2 regions of the Pseudomonas sichuanensis genome follow, and region 1 is predicted to be linked to the other one. Evidence: riboswitches for the same ligand, from Rfam matches in the RefSeq annotation. Region 1 holds a riboswitch; the other holds the start of a gene.

Region 1 (7,793 bases):
GAACACCACGCCCGCCAGCAAGACGCTGGCCAGCACCAGCACCTGGAGTGCCAGGGTCCGGTAGTTGCGCCAGGGGCTGTCGCTGACCACCGCACTGGTACGCCAGCGATTGACCAGTTGTTCAAGCTCGTCAGGCGCAATGCTCAATAACGCCTTGTCGAGGATGGCTTGCAATTGAGGCTGTGCAGGGTCGACGGCGAAGGCCGCGAGCGCGGGCTCATCACCCAGTTGCGCCGCGACCCGCAGGTCGCCCTTGAACACCTGGCTGATGAAGTAGCTGGCGTTGATATAGGGGCTGAGCGCGACATCGGCATTGCGTTGGAGCACCGACTCCATCAGTTGCAGTGGATTGTCCACCTCGACCGGGCGCACTCGAGGTGCCTGCTGCAGGAGCCCGTCGAGCAGCGGAGAGCCGCGCAACAGCGCCACCCGCTGGTCGCTCAGCGGTTGTGCCGGGTCCAATGGCGGTGAGCTGGCGCGCATCACCAGAACCTGCGGGCTGGCCAGGTAGGGGCGGCTGTAACGCAAGCGAGTGGCCAGCCGCGGGTCATAGCCAATGGCGCCGAGCATGTCGACCTTGCCCTGCGTCGCGGCATCGACCATCTCGCCGAACGACTGTGCCCCGACCACGTCGAAACGCAAGCCGGTGCGCAGGCTGATCTGCTCCAGCACGTCCATGGTCAGGCCCCGTGGTTGCTGCTGGCTGTCGGTGAATGTCAGCGGTGCGAGGGCAGTATTGATCATCACCTTCACCGTGCGGTGCTGGGTGATCCAGGCGCGTTCTTCGGCGGTGAGGGCGTCCAGCCGGCGATCAAGCAGGATGCTGGTGCTGCCACTGGTCCAGCGCCGCAGGATGTTCAGCCGTTCGCTGTCGGCGATGCGCTCCAAGGCCCGGTCGATCAGTGCGCGCAGGCGCTGGTTGTCGCGGTCCAGGGCAAACGCGAAAGTGCCGGCCGGCAGTTTGACGAGGTGATCGATCTTGACTGCACCCTGGTAGCTTCTGCTGATCACGTAGTCGCTGCTGATGGCGTCGCCCAGGTAAGTATCTGCCTGGCCCAGCGCGACCGCCGCGACCCCAGCCAGGGTAGAGCGGTACAGGGTTATCTGGGCGTTGGGGTAGAGCTGCTGGACGGCCTGCAGGGGCAGGTAGTGATCGACCAGGGCCAGGCGCTGGCCGGCCAGGTCGCTGCCCTCCAGCAGGGCGCCGCCCTGTCGGCTGACGAGTACTGGCAGGTCATCGGCATAGGGCAGGCTCAGGGCGAGTTCGGCGTCGGCGGCTTCGAAAGCGTTGGAAGTGCCCAGCAGGTCGATCTCGCCTCGGTGCAGGGCCGCGATGGCCTGCGCGCGGGTAGGGTAACGCCGTACCTTGATGGGTATCCCCAGTTGCTCGGCGATCAGGCCGGCGTAATCGGCGCTCAGGCCCTCGTAGTCGTCCTGGCTGGTGTTGATATCGAAAGGCGGGTAGTCGGGGCGCGAGCCCCCCAAGGTCAGTACCTGGCGTTCGCGCAGCCATTGCCGGTCGTTGTCGTCAAGGGGCAGTGGCGCGGCGGCGCTCTGGGCGCGGGCCAGCAGGTGACGGTCCTCGCTGGTGGTCTGGGACAGTCCCTGCACGGGCACCAGCAAGGTCAGCACCAGGCACAGCAGTGTGCCCTTGCTCATGCTTCAGCCCGCGTTGTTGCGTTTGGCCAGGTCGACCATTTCCACCAGTGATTCGACCTTGAGCTTCTCCATGATCCGGCCGCGGTAGGTACTGATGGTCTTGGCGCTGAGGTGCATCTGCTCGCCGATCAGCTTGTTGCTCTGCCCCGCGCAGAGGCGGCGCAGCACCTCCATTTCACGGTTCGACAGGCTGCCCAGTCGGTCACCCTCGCTTTCCAGGGTGTTGCTGTTGACTGCCATCTGCGGGAAGGTCGAATAGCCTTTGACCAGTGCCTTGAGGGCAAAGACCAGGGCGTCGAGGTCTTCGTCCTTGTTGACGAAGGCCGAGATGCCGGCGTCCATGCACCGGCGTACGTACAAGTCGGCCGGCTGGCCGGTCAACGCCATGATCCTGGGGGAGGGGGTGAGCAGCTTGAGGCGTTTGATCACTTCCATGCCATCGAGGTCGGGCAGGCCGATATCGAGGATGACCACATCTGCCTTGGTCTGCTCGGCCAGGCGTGCGGCATCCTTGCCTTTACCGGTTTCGCCGACGACGGTGAAGCGCTCCCCCTCGAGCAGCATGCGTACAGCAAGGCGAACAATGTGATGGTCATCGACCAACAGCACGGATGTCATGTGAAACTCCTGTCGGATTGAGCCCATGTCCTGTCTTCCGTCGGGCTCACGCCTGCGGATCAATTGGGCAGCGCGCACATTACGGTGATTCCGAACCCTTGGTAATAGGCGAGTATAGGCGCGTTGAAAAGACAACAAGGAATTGTAGAAAAGGACTACAAAAGGGGCGCGGGAACGCCCCGGGACAGGTACTGAGGCAGGCGGGTCAGTTGCAGGCGGGATGTGCCTTGAGGATGCGCTCGCTGGAGGCGGGGTTGTTCTTCAGGGCCTGGCCCACCCGGGGCGGGCGGCTGAGTAGCGGGCCGCCACAGTTGGGGCAGCGGCCGTGCAAGTGCTGGTCATTGCAGCTGCGACAGAAGGTGCATTCGAACGAGCAGATCAAGGCGTCCGGGCTGTCGCCCGGCAGGTCGCTGTTGCAGCACTCGCAGTTGGGGCGTAGTTCGAGCATGGGCGTGGCTCCGTGACGTGGAAGGGCAGTGTGCGCCGTCGCCACGTCTGGCGGCAATCGCTTCAGTTGCCCGGGCGGTACAGGTGGGCGTGGCCGGCGCGGTACAGCGCCGATTCGGCGAACGGTGCATCACCCAGCACATGGCCGACCAGGATCAGCGCCGTGCGCCGGAAGCCCTTGCTGGCCACGCGCTCGACGATGTCCGCCAGGGTGCCCCTGGCCCAGTCCTGATCGGGCCAGGTGGCGCGATGGACCACGGCGATCGGGCAGTCGGCGCCGTAATGGGGCAGGAGTTCCTCGACGATCCGCGCCAGGTTCTTGATGCCCAGATGGATGGCCAGGGTGCTGCCATGCCGGGCCAAGTCGGCCAGTTGTTCGCCGGCCGGCATCGGTGAGCTGTCGCCGTAACGGGTCAGGATCACCGTTTGCGACACCTCTGGCAGGGTCAGCTCGCAACCCAGCAGCGCGGCGCTGGCGGCGGTGGCCGTCACGCCGGGGATGATCTGGTAGTCGATGCCCAGTTCGCGCAGTTGGCGGATCTGCTCACCGATGGCGCCATACAGGCTGGGGTCGCCGCTATGTACCCGGGCCACGTCCTGGCCGTTGGCGTGGGCCTGGCGCATGGCCTCGACGATCTGCTGCAGGTGCAGTTCGGCACTGTTGATCACTGTCTCGGCACGGTGCCCTTCGAGCACGGCAGCGGGTACCAGCGAGCCGGCATAGATGATCACCGGGCACTGGCGGATCAAACGCTGGCCCTTGACCGTGATCAGTTCCGGATCGCCGGGGCCGGCGCCGATGAAGTAGACCGTCATGGGGAGTCCTTGCAGGTAAAAGGGCGGATTATCCGCCGATGGCCAGCGCCAGGGTAGCGCCGCCGAGTCGCTGGCGCGGTACGCGCAGGCCAGGCTGCAGCGATTCGCGGCCAGCCAGGGCCAATGCGGCGCTTTCGGCCACACCCCAGCAGCCGGTCTGGGCGAAGGCGATGGCCGAGCGCTGGCTGAGCAGCGGCTCGAAGCCGAGCAGTTGCCCGGCATCGAAACAGATGAACGGCAGCCCGAGGCGCTCGGCCAAGGCCAGCAGGCCTGGCTCCCGGGCCTTTGGCGCGATGCTGGCGATGCCGCGCAGCGCGCTGAGCGGCAGGGCATGCTCGGCCAGGGTCTGGCGCAGCAGGACCGCCAGGGTCTCCACCGGGCAACCCCGGCGGCACCCAAAGCCGGCATACAGCGCCGGCGGCTTTGCAGATTCCAGCATCAGGCTTGACTGTAGCGACGGTACAGCCAGGCGCTGAGCAGGCCCAGGGCCACCCAGAAGGCGGCATTGGTCAGCCAGGAAGCGATCTTGAACTGGGTTTCCAGTGCCTCGGGTGCCAGGCTTTCATGCACCGCTGGCTGTGGCGCGCCGATCACGTGGGGCACAATCAGCAGCGCCGCGCCAAGTACCTTCAACAGCCAGTGGCGACCGAACACCAGCAATGCCAGGCCAGTGGCGGTGGCGGCGGCGGTGCCGATCCACCAGGTCTGGCGTTGGCCCAGGTCGGCAGCGGCGGTGCCCGGCAGCTCCGGCGGCAGGCCCAGGGTCGGCGCCAGGCAGAACACCGCAAAGCCGGCCAGGCCCCACAGCGCGCCGGTGCTGACCCGGCCCGGCTCGCGCAGGCTATACAGCGCGACGAGGATCAGCGCAAAGCCGACGGCTACCACCAGGTTGCCACCGGTGGTGGACAGCACGCGTTGCCAGCCGTCTTCCGGCGCCCAAGCTTCGGCGCTGTGCTCATGCTCGTGGGGGGCGGCGGCTTCGCCATGCTCATGGTGCTCGGCTGCCGGGGCGGCGCTTTCATAGGTCTCCGCCTGCAGAATCAGCGGTGCGACCCAGAAGCTTTGCAGCAGTGTCAGCAGCAGGGCGGCGAGCAGCCCACTGAAGCCCGCAGTGCGGGCAATACGGGTAATCATGCGGGGCTACTCAGTGGCAGGGGAAGGCGGCGCTGTGGCGGGTGTCGTGGGCAGCGTTGTGCACCGCCTCGATGTGCGAGAAGCCGGCGAAGTAAACCAGGCACAGGCCCAGCAGGCTGGCGCCGATGGCGATGACCATGCGCTGGCTGAGTGTGGCGGGGGTGGAGATGCTGTGTTTTGTGCTGGTAATCGGCATGACGCGTTCCTCTGCTGCTTTTATTGGGGCAACGGGCAGGCGCGGCGCTCCCGGGCAGGACAGCCCAGGGAATACGACAGCGCCCGCCCACCGCGGGGTGTTGATGTGGTGTCAGGCCGGTCTCCGGGCTGGCGAGGTGGAGCGGTGCTCCATCTATTGGCGTCACCTTCCCATGCCTGTTGAACCGGCACAGTGGTCAAGACGCTTCACTCGCTTACCGTTGCGGGGGCAGCACCGGCCTTGTCCGCTGTCTATTAAAGACGCTGGACGCACCGGTTTCCCGTTTCACCCCCAATGGGGGCACCTGAACGCAGTGCGCTAGCAAATCATGGGGCGTGGCTTGCGTCAATCGCCCCAGCGGTTGACCGGTGTCGGGCGGATGCGTAGCCTTGCCGCTTCGAGGTTCTCCGGCCCAGGCCGGAGCTAAGACGGGAACGCGGTCCAAGCCGCGGCTGCCCCCGCAACTGTAAGCACTCAAAAGGATCGGCACAGCCACTGCGCAAGCGCGGGAAGGCGCCATCCCCCCGGCACCGCTGCCGGAACAGTGCAAGCCAGGAGACCTGCCTCGCAACGTTTTCGACTATCAACCGGGCGGGGTGATCCGGTGGCGAACGCGCCCGGCCGGCAACGCCCGAGGCTGTCGTCCCGCATGCCCGCGCCATTGCTGCCAAGGGCATCGCGACATGAAAACACTGGCCAAGCTCCCCGTCACCATCGTCACCGGCTTCCTCGGCTCGGGCAAGACCACCTTACTGCGCCACATGCTCGACAACGCCCAGGGCCGCCGCATCGCGGTGATCGTCAACGAGTTCGGCGAGCTGGGCATCGATGGCGAAATCCTCAAGCAGTGCAGCATTGGTTGCACTGAAGAAGAAGCCAACGGCCGCGTCTACGAGCTGGCCAATGGCTGCCTGTGCTGCACCGTGCAGGAAGAGTTCTTCCCGGTGATGCGCGAACTGGTGGCGCGCCGCGGCGACCTCGACCACATCCTTATCGAAACCAGCGGCCTGGCCCTGCCCAAGCCCCTGGTGCAAGCCTTCCAGTGGCCAGAAATCCGCAACGCCTGCACCGTCGATGCGGTTATCACCGTGGTCGACAGCCCGGCAGTGGCCGCCGGCACCTTCGCCGCCTACCCGGACCAGGTCGACGCCCAGCGCAAGCTCGACCCCAACCTGGACCACGAGTCGCCGCTGCATGAACTGTTCGCCGACCAGCTGGCCAGCGCCGACCTGGTGGTGTTGAACAAGGCCGACCTGATCGACGCCGAAGGCCTGGCCAAGGTTCGTGCCGAAGTCGCCGAAGAGCTGCCGCCAGCGGTGAAAGTGATCGAAGCCAGCAGTGGCCGCCTGCCGCTGGAAGTGCTGCTGGGCGTCGGTGCCGAATCCGAGGCGCACATCGACGGCCGTCGCACCCACCACGATTCGCACCACGACGGCGATGACCACGACGATCACGACCATGACGCCTTCGACTCGATCTCCATCGACCTGCCAGAGGCCGACGAAAGCCTGCTGCTCGATGCCCTGACGCAACTGGTCACCGAGTTCGGCATCCTGCGCGCCAAAGGCTTCGCCGCCATTCCCGGCAAGCCGATGCGCCTGCTGATCCAGGGCGTGGGCACGCGCTTCGACAAGCACTTCGACCGCGCCTGGCGCACTGACGAGCCGCGCATCACCCGCCTGGTGCTGATCGGCCAGGACCTCGATGCCGTGCACCTGGAAGCGCGCCTGCGCCAGTCCCTGGGCGCCTGACCCATGCACCTGCTGAGGACCCAGCCCGGCGGCTTCGTGCCGGACGACAGCATTGCCGACCTCGGCCAGACTCCCGCCGAGCTGGTGATCCTCTGCAGCGGCGATTCGCACCTGGCGCTGCTCGCCGAAACCGCCGAGCAGTTGCCGGACGACTTCCCCAGCGTGCGCCTGGCCAACCCCATGCAGGTGCAGAACCACGCCTCGGTCGACCTGTATGTAGACGAGGTGCTGCGCCACGCCAAGGTGATCCTGGTGTCGCTGCACGGCGGCGTCGGTTACTGGCGCTATGGCGTCGAGCAACTGGTGGAACTCAGCCAGCGCGGCGTGCAACTGATCCTGGTGCCCGGCGATGACCGCCCCGACCCGGAACTGACCGACCTGGGCACGGTGCGTGGCGAGCAGGCCGAACGCCTCTGGCACTACCTGCGCCAGGGTGGCAAGGCCAACGCGGTCAGCCTGTTCAATTGCCTGGCCAGCCAGTGGTTGGGGCGTGACTACGCCTGGGATGAACCGCAGCCGTTGCCGCGTACTGCGGTTTACCACCCGGCCAAGGCCAGCGCCCAGTTGCAGGACTGGTACGCCGACTGGCATCCCGAGCAGCCGGTGGCGCCACTGTTGTTCTATCGCTCGCACCTGCAGGCGGCCAACACCGCCTTCATCGACGTGTTTTGCCAACGCCTGCAAGCCTGTGGCCTGAACCCGCTGCCCATTGCCGTGGCCAGCCTCAAGGAGCGCGCCTGCCTCGACCAGGTCGAGGCCTGGCTCGATGAAGTGCAGGCTGAAGTGGTGATCAACACCACCGGCTTTGCCTTGTCCAGCCCCGAACAGCCCAACCTGCGCCCATTGCGCCGCGATGTACCGGTGCTGCAGGCGATCTGCGCCCAGGACAACCAACCGGCCTGGGAGCAGAGCGAACAGGGCTTGGGCGCTCGCGACCTGGCCATGCACATCGCCTTGCCGGAACTGGACGGGCGCATCATCACCCGCCCCGTGAGCTTCAAGGACCTGGCCTGGCGCAGCGAGCGCAGCCAGTCCGACGTGGTCTGCTACCGGGCCCACCCTGAACGCATGGACTTCGTCGCCGAACTGGCGCGGCGCTGGGTCGAGCTGGCGCGCCTTGACAACCAGGCGAAGCGCGTGGCGCTGGTGCTGGCCAACTACCCGACCCGCGA
Region 2 (7,793 bases), 420 kb from region 1:
TCACGCCGGCGGACTACCGCAAACGCTGCTCAAACCTTCCAGACTGAAGCCAGGGCGGTTGCGAACATGAGGCCACGATCAACCGGAGCCTCGACCATGTCCAACAGCCTCTTGCCCTTCGCCCTCTTCGCCCTGGCCTCGAGCATCAGCCCGGGGCCGACCAACCTGCTGATCCTCGCCCAGGGTGCCCAGCACGGCGTGCGCGCCAGCCTGGCGCCCACCGTGGCGGCCTGTGGCGCGGCGGCTGCGGTGGTGCTGCTGGTTGGCCTGGGCCTGGGCGAACTGCTGCTTGATCACCCGTTGGCGCAACAGCTACTCGGCTGGGCGGGCGCGCTGTGGCTGAGCTGGCTGGCCTGGCGCATGCTGCGTAGCGCCGGTGCGCCGCTGCAGGCCGGTGGCAACGCAGGCTTCGGCCCATTGCAGGCGGCCACCCTGCAGCTGGTCAACCCCAAGGTCTGGCTGATGGCGCTGGCGATGATCAGCCTGTTCGCCACCCCGGCCCTGCCGCTTTGGTGGTTGACCCTGGTGTTTCTGCTGATCGCCCTGCCGAGCATGACCGCCTGGGCGCTGCTGGGTGCTGGCAGCGCGCGCTGGCTGAATTCGCCCCGGGCATTGCGCCGGTTCAACCAGAGCCTGGCGGGGTTGTTGCTGGTGTCGACCTGGTCGGCGCTGCTGTAGCGCCCCCAGGGCCTGACTCACTTCAATCAAAGTAATAACGATCAAGGCTGCCCTTGCCGAAGTACCGCTCGTACTCTTGGATCGCGTAGAGGTCCATCATTCCAGCAATGTAGTCGGTCACCACGCGTTGCTGGCTGTCATTGATCGTGCGTAGTTCCGGCGGCAGAAGCATGTTGTTCTTGTTGTACTGCGGGTCGCTGTAGACCTCGAACAGCTTTCTGATTACCTGCTCGCCCTTCTTTTCGTACAACTGCACATCCTTTTTTCGCAGAATTGCTTTGAAAAGCAGTTTCTTCAGGCCCTCAGCCAACTTGGCGTGTTCTTTGTAGCCCAATTTGCCGTCGACCAGTCCGATATCGGAACAGAGGATGTGAACGATCTTGGAGGTCAGCTCCTTTTTCAGCACCATGGCGTACTCTTCCGAAGTGCCTAATCGCTTAGCCTGCATGGCATCGGTTTGAACCTCCTTGGCCAAGGTCTCGATAACTGGGTAGGCCTCGCAGAAACGCTCGCTGATTTTGAATTCATGAAGAATCTCGCCAAGGCTGATCAGGCCGAAGCTCAAGGCATCCTCAAGGTCGTGAGCGGCGTAGGCAATCTCGTCGGCCAGGTCCATGATTTCGGCGTCGATGCTTTTCACGATTTGTAGGTCGTGCTCTTGCAACTCGGCACTGAGGAACGCGTAGTCATCGTCATAGAGGAATTTCTTCGGATTGCTCCGGCGCAAATGAAAATACTTGGTCACCGCCATGAGTGTGCGTACGTTCAAGTTCAGGCCGTCGTAAGCATGGTGCTTGCGCTCCAGGGTGCGCAGGATGCGAAACGCCTGAGCGTTGCCCTCATAGCCTCCACACTCACTGCAAAGTTCGTCGAGCACGGTCTCGCCATGATGGCCGAACGGGGGATTGCCAATGTCGTGAGCCAGCGCAGCCGCCTCGACGACCACGGTTTCCTTCATGTCCAGATCGCTGGCAATAGAGCGGGCAATTTGGGCTACCTCAAGACTGTGGGTCAGGCGATTGCGATTGAAGCGCCCCGCATCGATTCCCAACAACTGCATCTTGCCTTGCAGGCGTCGGAACGAGGATGAGTACAAGATTCGCGCATAATCTCGCATCAATGCCTGGCGCCCAGTCGAACGTCCATGGTCAACAGCATGGACGCGGTATTCCAGTACCGCGACCCGCGCTTCCTGCTCCTTGGCATAGTCAATAACTTCTCTGTCGTACATGGCCTCGTCCTTTCATCCAATGTTATCTCCGAAGGACATAACTAGATGACCACGTAAAAGTCGTCAAACAACTTTATGTTTGCCGCAGACGTCTTCCTTGCTTTGATCCCAATGCACCTGTCCAGATCGCATGCAGTACACTCGCACCTTCACTGCGCCCAAGGCCCCTGCCCCATGCCCCGCTTGCCAAGACTGCTGTTGCCCCTGCTGCTGCTCACCGCCCTCGCCGCCTGCGACCAGGCACCCAGCCGCGACGAAAAGATCCGCTCCAGCCTGCCCCTGCAGGAAGCCTACGAGCACAACATCGGGCGCATGGCGCAGCTGTTGGCCGTAACCCACCCCAAGCTGCCCGAAGAACAGATCAAGACGGTACTGCGCAAGCACCTGACCGTCGAGGACCAGCGCCAGGACCTGTATCGGCTCTACAGCGAAAAGAACTTCGACGATGGCGAATTCGACACCATCGTCGCCGCCACCCGCGACCCGGCCAAGGCCAAGGCGCTGGGCGAAACCGATGAAGGCAAGCGGCTGAGCGAAAAACTGACCGCGCTGATGCGCGAGAGCGCCAGGGACCCGAAAGTGCAGGCCTTGGTCGAAGCGCGCATGCAAGAGGTCGAGGACGAACTCCAGGCGTTGCAGCAAGCCGCTCCATGACAGTGGCGCTTTACGCCCTGATGCACGACGCAGGCGGGACATGTAACAAGCCTTGTCTTAAAACTGTCACCTTTCGGTCATAGGATTGACCCCGATCTGCCATTTCCCCTCAAGGATGATTCAGCCATGCGTCGTGTCGTGTTCAACCAGAAAGGCGGTGTAGGCAAGTCCAGCATTGCCTGTAACCTGGCCGCTGCCAGTGCCGCCGAGGGCTATCGCACCCTGCTGGTGGACCTCGACCCTCAGGCCAACGCCACCTTTTACCTGACCGGCCTGGTCAACCACGACATCCCGGCGGGCATCGCCGATTTCTTCCGCCAGACCCTTGCCCCCGCGCCGGCCACCGGCAAGAAGCACCGCGTGGCCATCACCGAAACCCGCTACGCCAACCTGCACCTGATCACCGCCAGCCCCGACCTAGCCGACCTGCAAGGCAAGCTGGAGAGCAAGTTCAAGATCAACAAGCTGCGCAAGCTGCTGGTGGAGCTGTCGGCGGACTACGAGCGGATCTACATCGACACGCCACCGGCGCTGAACTTCTACACCTTCAGCGCCCTGGTGGCCGCCGAGCGCCTGCTGATCCCCTACGACTGCGACAGCTTCTCGCGCCAGGCGCTGCTTAACGTTATGGCCGAGGTCGACGAACTGCGCCAGGACCACAATGCCGCGTTGCAGGTTGAAGGTGTGGTGGTCAACCAGTTCGCCGGGCGCACCGCCCTGCACCAGACCCTGGTCGACCAGTTGCGCGGCGAAGGGCTGCCGGTGCTGCCGGTGTACCTGAGCAACTCGATCAAGATGCGCGAGTCCCATGAAGCGGCCGTGCCCCTGGTGCACCTGGCGCCGCGCCACAGGCTGGCGCAGGAGTTTGTCGAGTTGCTGGATGTGCTGGAGCGGGCGGCGTGAGGGGGGTGTGGGGGTTCAAGTGGCCGACTTAGTCGCGCGTGTGGGCGGGCAGGCGTAGGGTGGTAATTTTGCAGCGCTCTCAAGATCGAGCGCCGCCCGCGCGGCGCTTCGCGGGTAAACCCGCTCCCACAGTTTATTTCGGGCCAATTATTCCTGTGAAAGTACCGGTGCCTGCCTTGGTGCATGCCTTGAGTCATGTGGGGCGGCGGCAACGCCCACACTGAAACCGCGTCGTACCAACAAGGCGGACCAGGTAATGGCACAGGAAAGACTGGCCCGAAACAAACTGTGGGAGCGGGTTTACCCGCGAAGCGCCGCGCGGGCGGCGCTCGATCTCATAGGCGCTGAAGATACCCAGCCGAACACACAGCAGCCCCTACCACCGCCGCCCCTGATCACGCTCACCGCTACCACCGCTGTAACGCGTGTCCTGCCCGCCCTGAATATTCGACCGACTACTGGAAGAGCTGCCATCGCTGTAGCGCGTATCCTGCCCACCCTGAATATTCGCCCGGCTGCTGGAAGAGCGGCCATCGCTGTAGCGCGTGTCCTGCCCACCCTGGATGTTCGAGCGACTACTGGAAGAACTGCCGTCGCTGTAGCGCGTATCCAACCCACCCTGAATATTCGAGCGGCTGCTGGAGCGGCGCCCGTCGCTGTAGGTGGTATCGAAGCCGCCCATGATATTGGCGCGGCTGGTTGAGGTAGTGCCGTCGCTGTAGCGGCAATCCTCGCCGCCCTGGATGTTCTTGCGGCAGCTGTCGGCCAGGGCCGAGGCGCACGGCAACGTCAGCAATGAGGCCAGTAGCAGATGGGTGGGTTTCATGGCAGTCCTTGTCGGCAAATTACATTCAGCATCACGCGGCCTGCATGTATCCACCAATGCTCGCTAAAGCACAAGTGTCTCGAGCAGGCCAATCGCCACTAGATGGCACTCGCTCCAGGCGGGCATGCAGATTTACCCACCCAAGCCTCTGTTCAGCTCAAGCCAAATAGTTATAAGATAACGTTTCATTTGACATTCATTCCTGCCTGCGACCCCTTGCCGATGACCAGCGCCACCGCCTCCCCCACCCTGATCACCCAGCGCCTGCAGAGCATCGATGCCCTGCGCGGCCTGGTGATCCTGTTCATGCTGCTCGACCACGTGCGCGAAACCTTTTTCCTGCATCGCCAGGTCAGCGACCCGATGAGCATCGACGCCACCGACCCCAGCCTGTTCGCCAGCCGCACCCTGGCCCACCTGTGCGCGCCGGTGTTCGTGCTGTTGACCGGGCTGTCGGCCTGGCTGTACGGCGAGAAGTACCAAGGCCGCAGCGACGTCTCGGCATTCCTGTTCAAGCGCGGGCTGTTCCTGGTGGCGCTGGAGTTCACCCTGGTCAACTTCGCCTGGACCTTCCAACTGCCGCCGAGCGTGATCTACCTGCAGGTGATCTGGGCCATCGGTATCAGCATGATCGCCCTGTCGCTGCTGGTGTGGCTGCCGCGCCCGGCACTGCTGGCGCTGGGTGCGCTGATCGTGGCCGGGCACAACCTGCTCGATGGCCTGCATTTCGGCCCGGAGTCGGCGCTGCACGTGCCCTGGGCGATCCTGCATGACCGTGGCTGGCTGCAAGCGACCGACAGCCTGCGCCTGCGCACCTCCTACCCGGTGCTGCCGTGGATTGGCGTGATCGCCCTGGGTTATGGCCTGGGCCCGTGGTTCGCCCGCACCAGCAATGCCGCCGAGCGCCAGAACCGTTTGCTGTTGGCCGGCACCGCCGCACTGCTCGGTTTCGCCGTGCTGCGCCTGCTCAACGGCTACGGCGAAGCGCCGTGGAACAGCTACCCAAGTGTCACGCAAACCCTGATGAGCTTCTTCAACATCACCAAATACCCGCCGTCACTGCTGTTCCTCGCCCTTACCCTGGGCACCGGCCTGTTGCTGCTGCGCGGCTTCGAGCGCGCAGGGTCCGCCCGCTGGATCAGCATGCTGGCGGTGTTCGGCGCCGCACCGATGTTCTTCTACCTGCTGCACCTGTACGTGCTCAAGCTGCTTTACCTGGCCTGCGTGGCGCTGCTGGGCCTCAACCACGGCGACTATTTCGGCTTCGACGGCATTGCCGCGGTGTGGCTGAGTGCCGTGCTGCTGGCTGCGGCGCTGTACCTGCCGGTGCGTGGGTTCGCCCGCCTTAAGGCACGCCGGCGCGACATCGCCTGGCTCAAATACCTGTAAAGGCGTTTTCACCCGGCGGGTGATGGTCTACCATGCCGCCCGCCGGTTTCCACTCGGAATTAATAGGGAATCCCCAGGCCGCCACACGCGCGCCAAAGGGAACTGCCCCCGCAACTGTAGGTGCCGAGCCCGCGCCATCGATGCCACTGGACCTTGTGTCCGGGAAGGCTGGCGCAGGGCCAGGACGCACCAGTCAGGAGACCTGCCGGCACATGTTCACCAACCGGCGGGGTGTCCGGGATGGCCATCCGTTAGTTGCCTCGGGCGCCCTGCCCGAAGCCTGGCGATGCCTGTCCGTGCTCATTCCGTGCACCCTTCGACAGGAGATCGCCCGACCATGCTGCCCCGTATCGCCACCCTGCTCGCCGCCATGTCGCTGACCGGCCTGGCCCAGGCCGCCGCCACGCACTACCCGCTCACCGTCGAAAACTGCGGCGTGCCGCAAACCTTCGCCCAGGCGCCCGCGCGCGCCGTGACCATCGGCCAGGCCGGCACCGAGATGCTCTATGCGCTGGGCCTGGGCGACAAACTGGCCGGCACCTCGCTGTGGTTCAACAACGTGCTGCCCGAGTTCAAGACGCAGAATGACAAGGTCGAGCGCCTGGCCGACAACGACCCCAGCTTCGAAGCGGTGGTGGGCAAACGCCCGCAACTGGTGGCCGTACAGTTCGAATGGATGGTCGGCGCCCAGGGCGTGGTCGGCACCCGCGAGCAGTTCGCCGAGCTGAAGATCCCCACCTACCTGCTGCCGTCCGACTGCGAAGGCAAGGACAACCTGGTCGGCGCCGACGGCACCCGCCTGCAGCCGTTCAAGGTCGAGACCATCTACAAGAGCGTCAGCCAGCTGGCCGAGATCTTCGACGTGCAGGACCGTGGCACGGCGCTGAACGCGCAACTCAAGGGCCAGCTGGAGCATGCCAGACAGCAACTGGCCGGCAAGGACCTTGCCGGCACCAGCGCACTGTTCTGGTTCTCCAGCGCCGACCTTGAGATCGACCCCTACGTCGCCGGCCGCCAGGGCGTGGCCGACTTCATGCTGCAGACCCTGGGCGTGCGCAACGTGGTCGAGTCCAGCGAAGAATGGCCCACCGTGGGTTGGGAAACCCTGGCCAAAGCCAACCCCACCTGGCTGATCATCGCCCGCATGGACCGCCGCCGCTTCCCCGCCGACGACTTCCAGAAGAAGCTCGAATTCCTGCGCAGCGACCCGGTAACCAAGAACATGGACGCCGTGAAAAACGGCCGCATCATAGTCCTCGATGCCGACGCCATGCAGGCCGGCATTCGCCTGTTCCGTGGCCTTGAGCGGTTGTCCGCAGCCTTCGCCAACGGCCAAGCGCCACAACCATGAGCCGCCTGCTGCCCCTCGCCATTGCCGCGCTGGCCGCCCTGCTGCTGGCCATGCTCGCCGGCATCGCCATCGGCGAAACCCGCCTGAGCATCGACCTGGTCTGGCAGGTGCTGGCCAACCAGCTGTGGCAGGCCGGCCACGCCCTCGACCCGATCGACGCCGGCATCGTCTGGAACTACCGGCTGCCGCGCACTCTGGTCGCCGCCGCCTGCGGCGCGGGCCTGGCCACTTGCGGCGTGGTGCTGCAGGCGTTGCTGCGCAACCCGCTGGCCGAGCCCTACTTGCTGGGCCTGTCCGCAGGCGCCTCGACCGGCGCCGTGGCGGTCGGCCTGCTTGGCCTGGGCGGCGCAGCGCTGTCGCTGTCCGGCGGCGCCTTCATCGGCGCGCTGGCGGCGTTCGGCCTGGTGCTCTTGCTGTCGCGCGCCAGTGCCAGCAGCCACAACAACGCCCAGGTGATCCTGGCAGGCATTGCCGGGTCGCAACTGTTCAACGCCCTGACCGCCTTCCTGATCACCAAGTCGGCCACCGCCGAGCAGGCGCGCGGCATCCTGTTCTGGCTGCTGGGCAACCTCAGCGGCGTGCGCTGGCCGTCGGTGTGGCTGGCACTGCCGGTGGCCGTGCTTGGCCTGGCGGTGTGCCTGTGGCACCGCCGTGCACTGGACGCCTTCACCTTCGGCGCCGATTCCGCCGCCTCGCTGGGCGTGCCGGTACGCCGCACCCAGTTGCTGCTGATCAGTTGCACGGCGCTGGTGACCGCGGTG

Evidence for each region. A riboswitch is a leader RNA that binds a small molecule or an ion and turns the genes downstream of it on or off. The one in region 1 is predicted to bind cobalamin.
Region 2: another riboswitch for cobalamin. It lies ahead of LOY51_RS16010 (ABC transporter substrate-binding protein); the one in region 1 lies ahead of cobW (cobalamin biosynthesis protein CobW).

Annotation. Positions count from the first base shown of each region.
Region 1 is NZ_CP087185.1:3,141,703-3,149,495, reverse strand. Features, by position in the region: gene LOY51_RS14230 (transporter substrate-binding domain-containing protein) at 1-1,659, opposite strand, end outside; gene LOY51_RS14225 (response regulator transcription factor) at 1,663-2,277, opposite strand; gene LOY51_RS14220 (DUF1272 domain-containing protein) at 2,483-2,725, opposite strand; gene cobM (precorrin-4 C(11)-methyltransferase) at 2,788-3,540, opposite strand; gene LOY51_RS14210 (cobalamin biosynthesis protein) at 3,569-3,979, opposite strand; gene LOY51_RS14205 (CbtA family protein) at 3,979-4,674, opposite strand; gene LOY51_RS14200 (CbtB domain-containing protein) at 4,685-4,870, opposite strand; cobalamin riboswitch at 4,968-5,193, opposite strand; cobalamin riboswitch at 5,254-5,452, shown strand; gene cobW (cobalamin biosynthesis protein CobW) at 5,554-6,621, shown strand; gene cobN (cobaltochelatase subunit CobN) at 6,625-7,793, shown strand, end outside.
Region 2 is NZ_CP087185.1:3,562,761-3,570,553, forward strand. Features, by position in the region: gene LOY51_RS15975 (AraC family transcriptional regulator) at 1-47, shown strand, start outside; gene LOY51_RS15980 (LysE family translocator) at 97-678, shown strand; gene dgt (dGTP triphosphohydrolase) at 701-1,909, opposite strand; gene LOY51_RS15990 (DUF2059 domain-containing protein) at 2,084-2,563, shown strand; gene LOY51_RS15995 (ParA family protein) at 2,690-3,466, shown strand; gene LOY51_RS16000 (hypothetical protein) at 3,843-4,292, opposite strand; gene LOY51_RS16005 (acetyltransferase domain-containing protein) at 4,515-5,681, shown strand; cobalamin riboswitch at 5,708-5,905, shown strand; gene LOY51_RS16010 (ABC transporter substrate-binding protein) at 6,019-7,032, shown strand; gene LOY51_RS16015 (FecCD family ABC transporter permease) at 7,029-7,793, shown strand, end outside.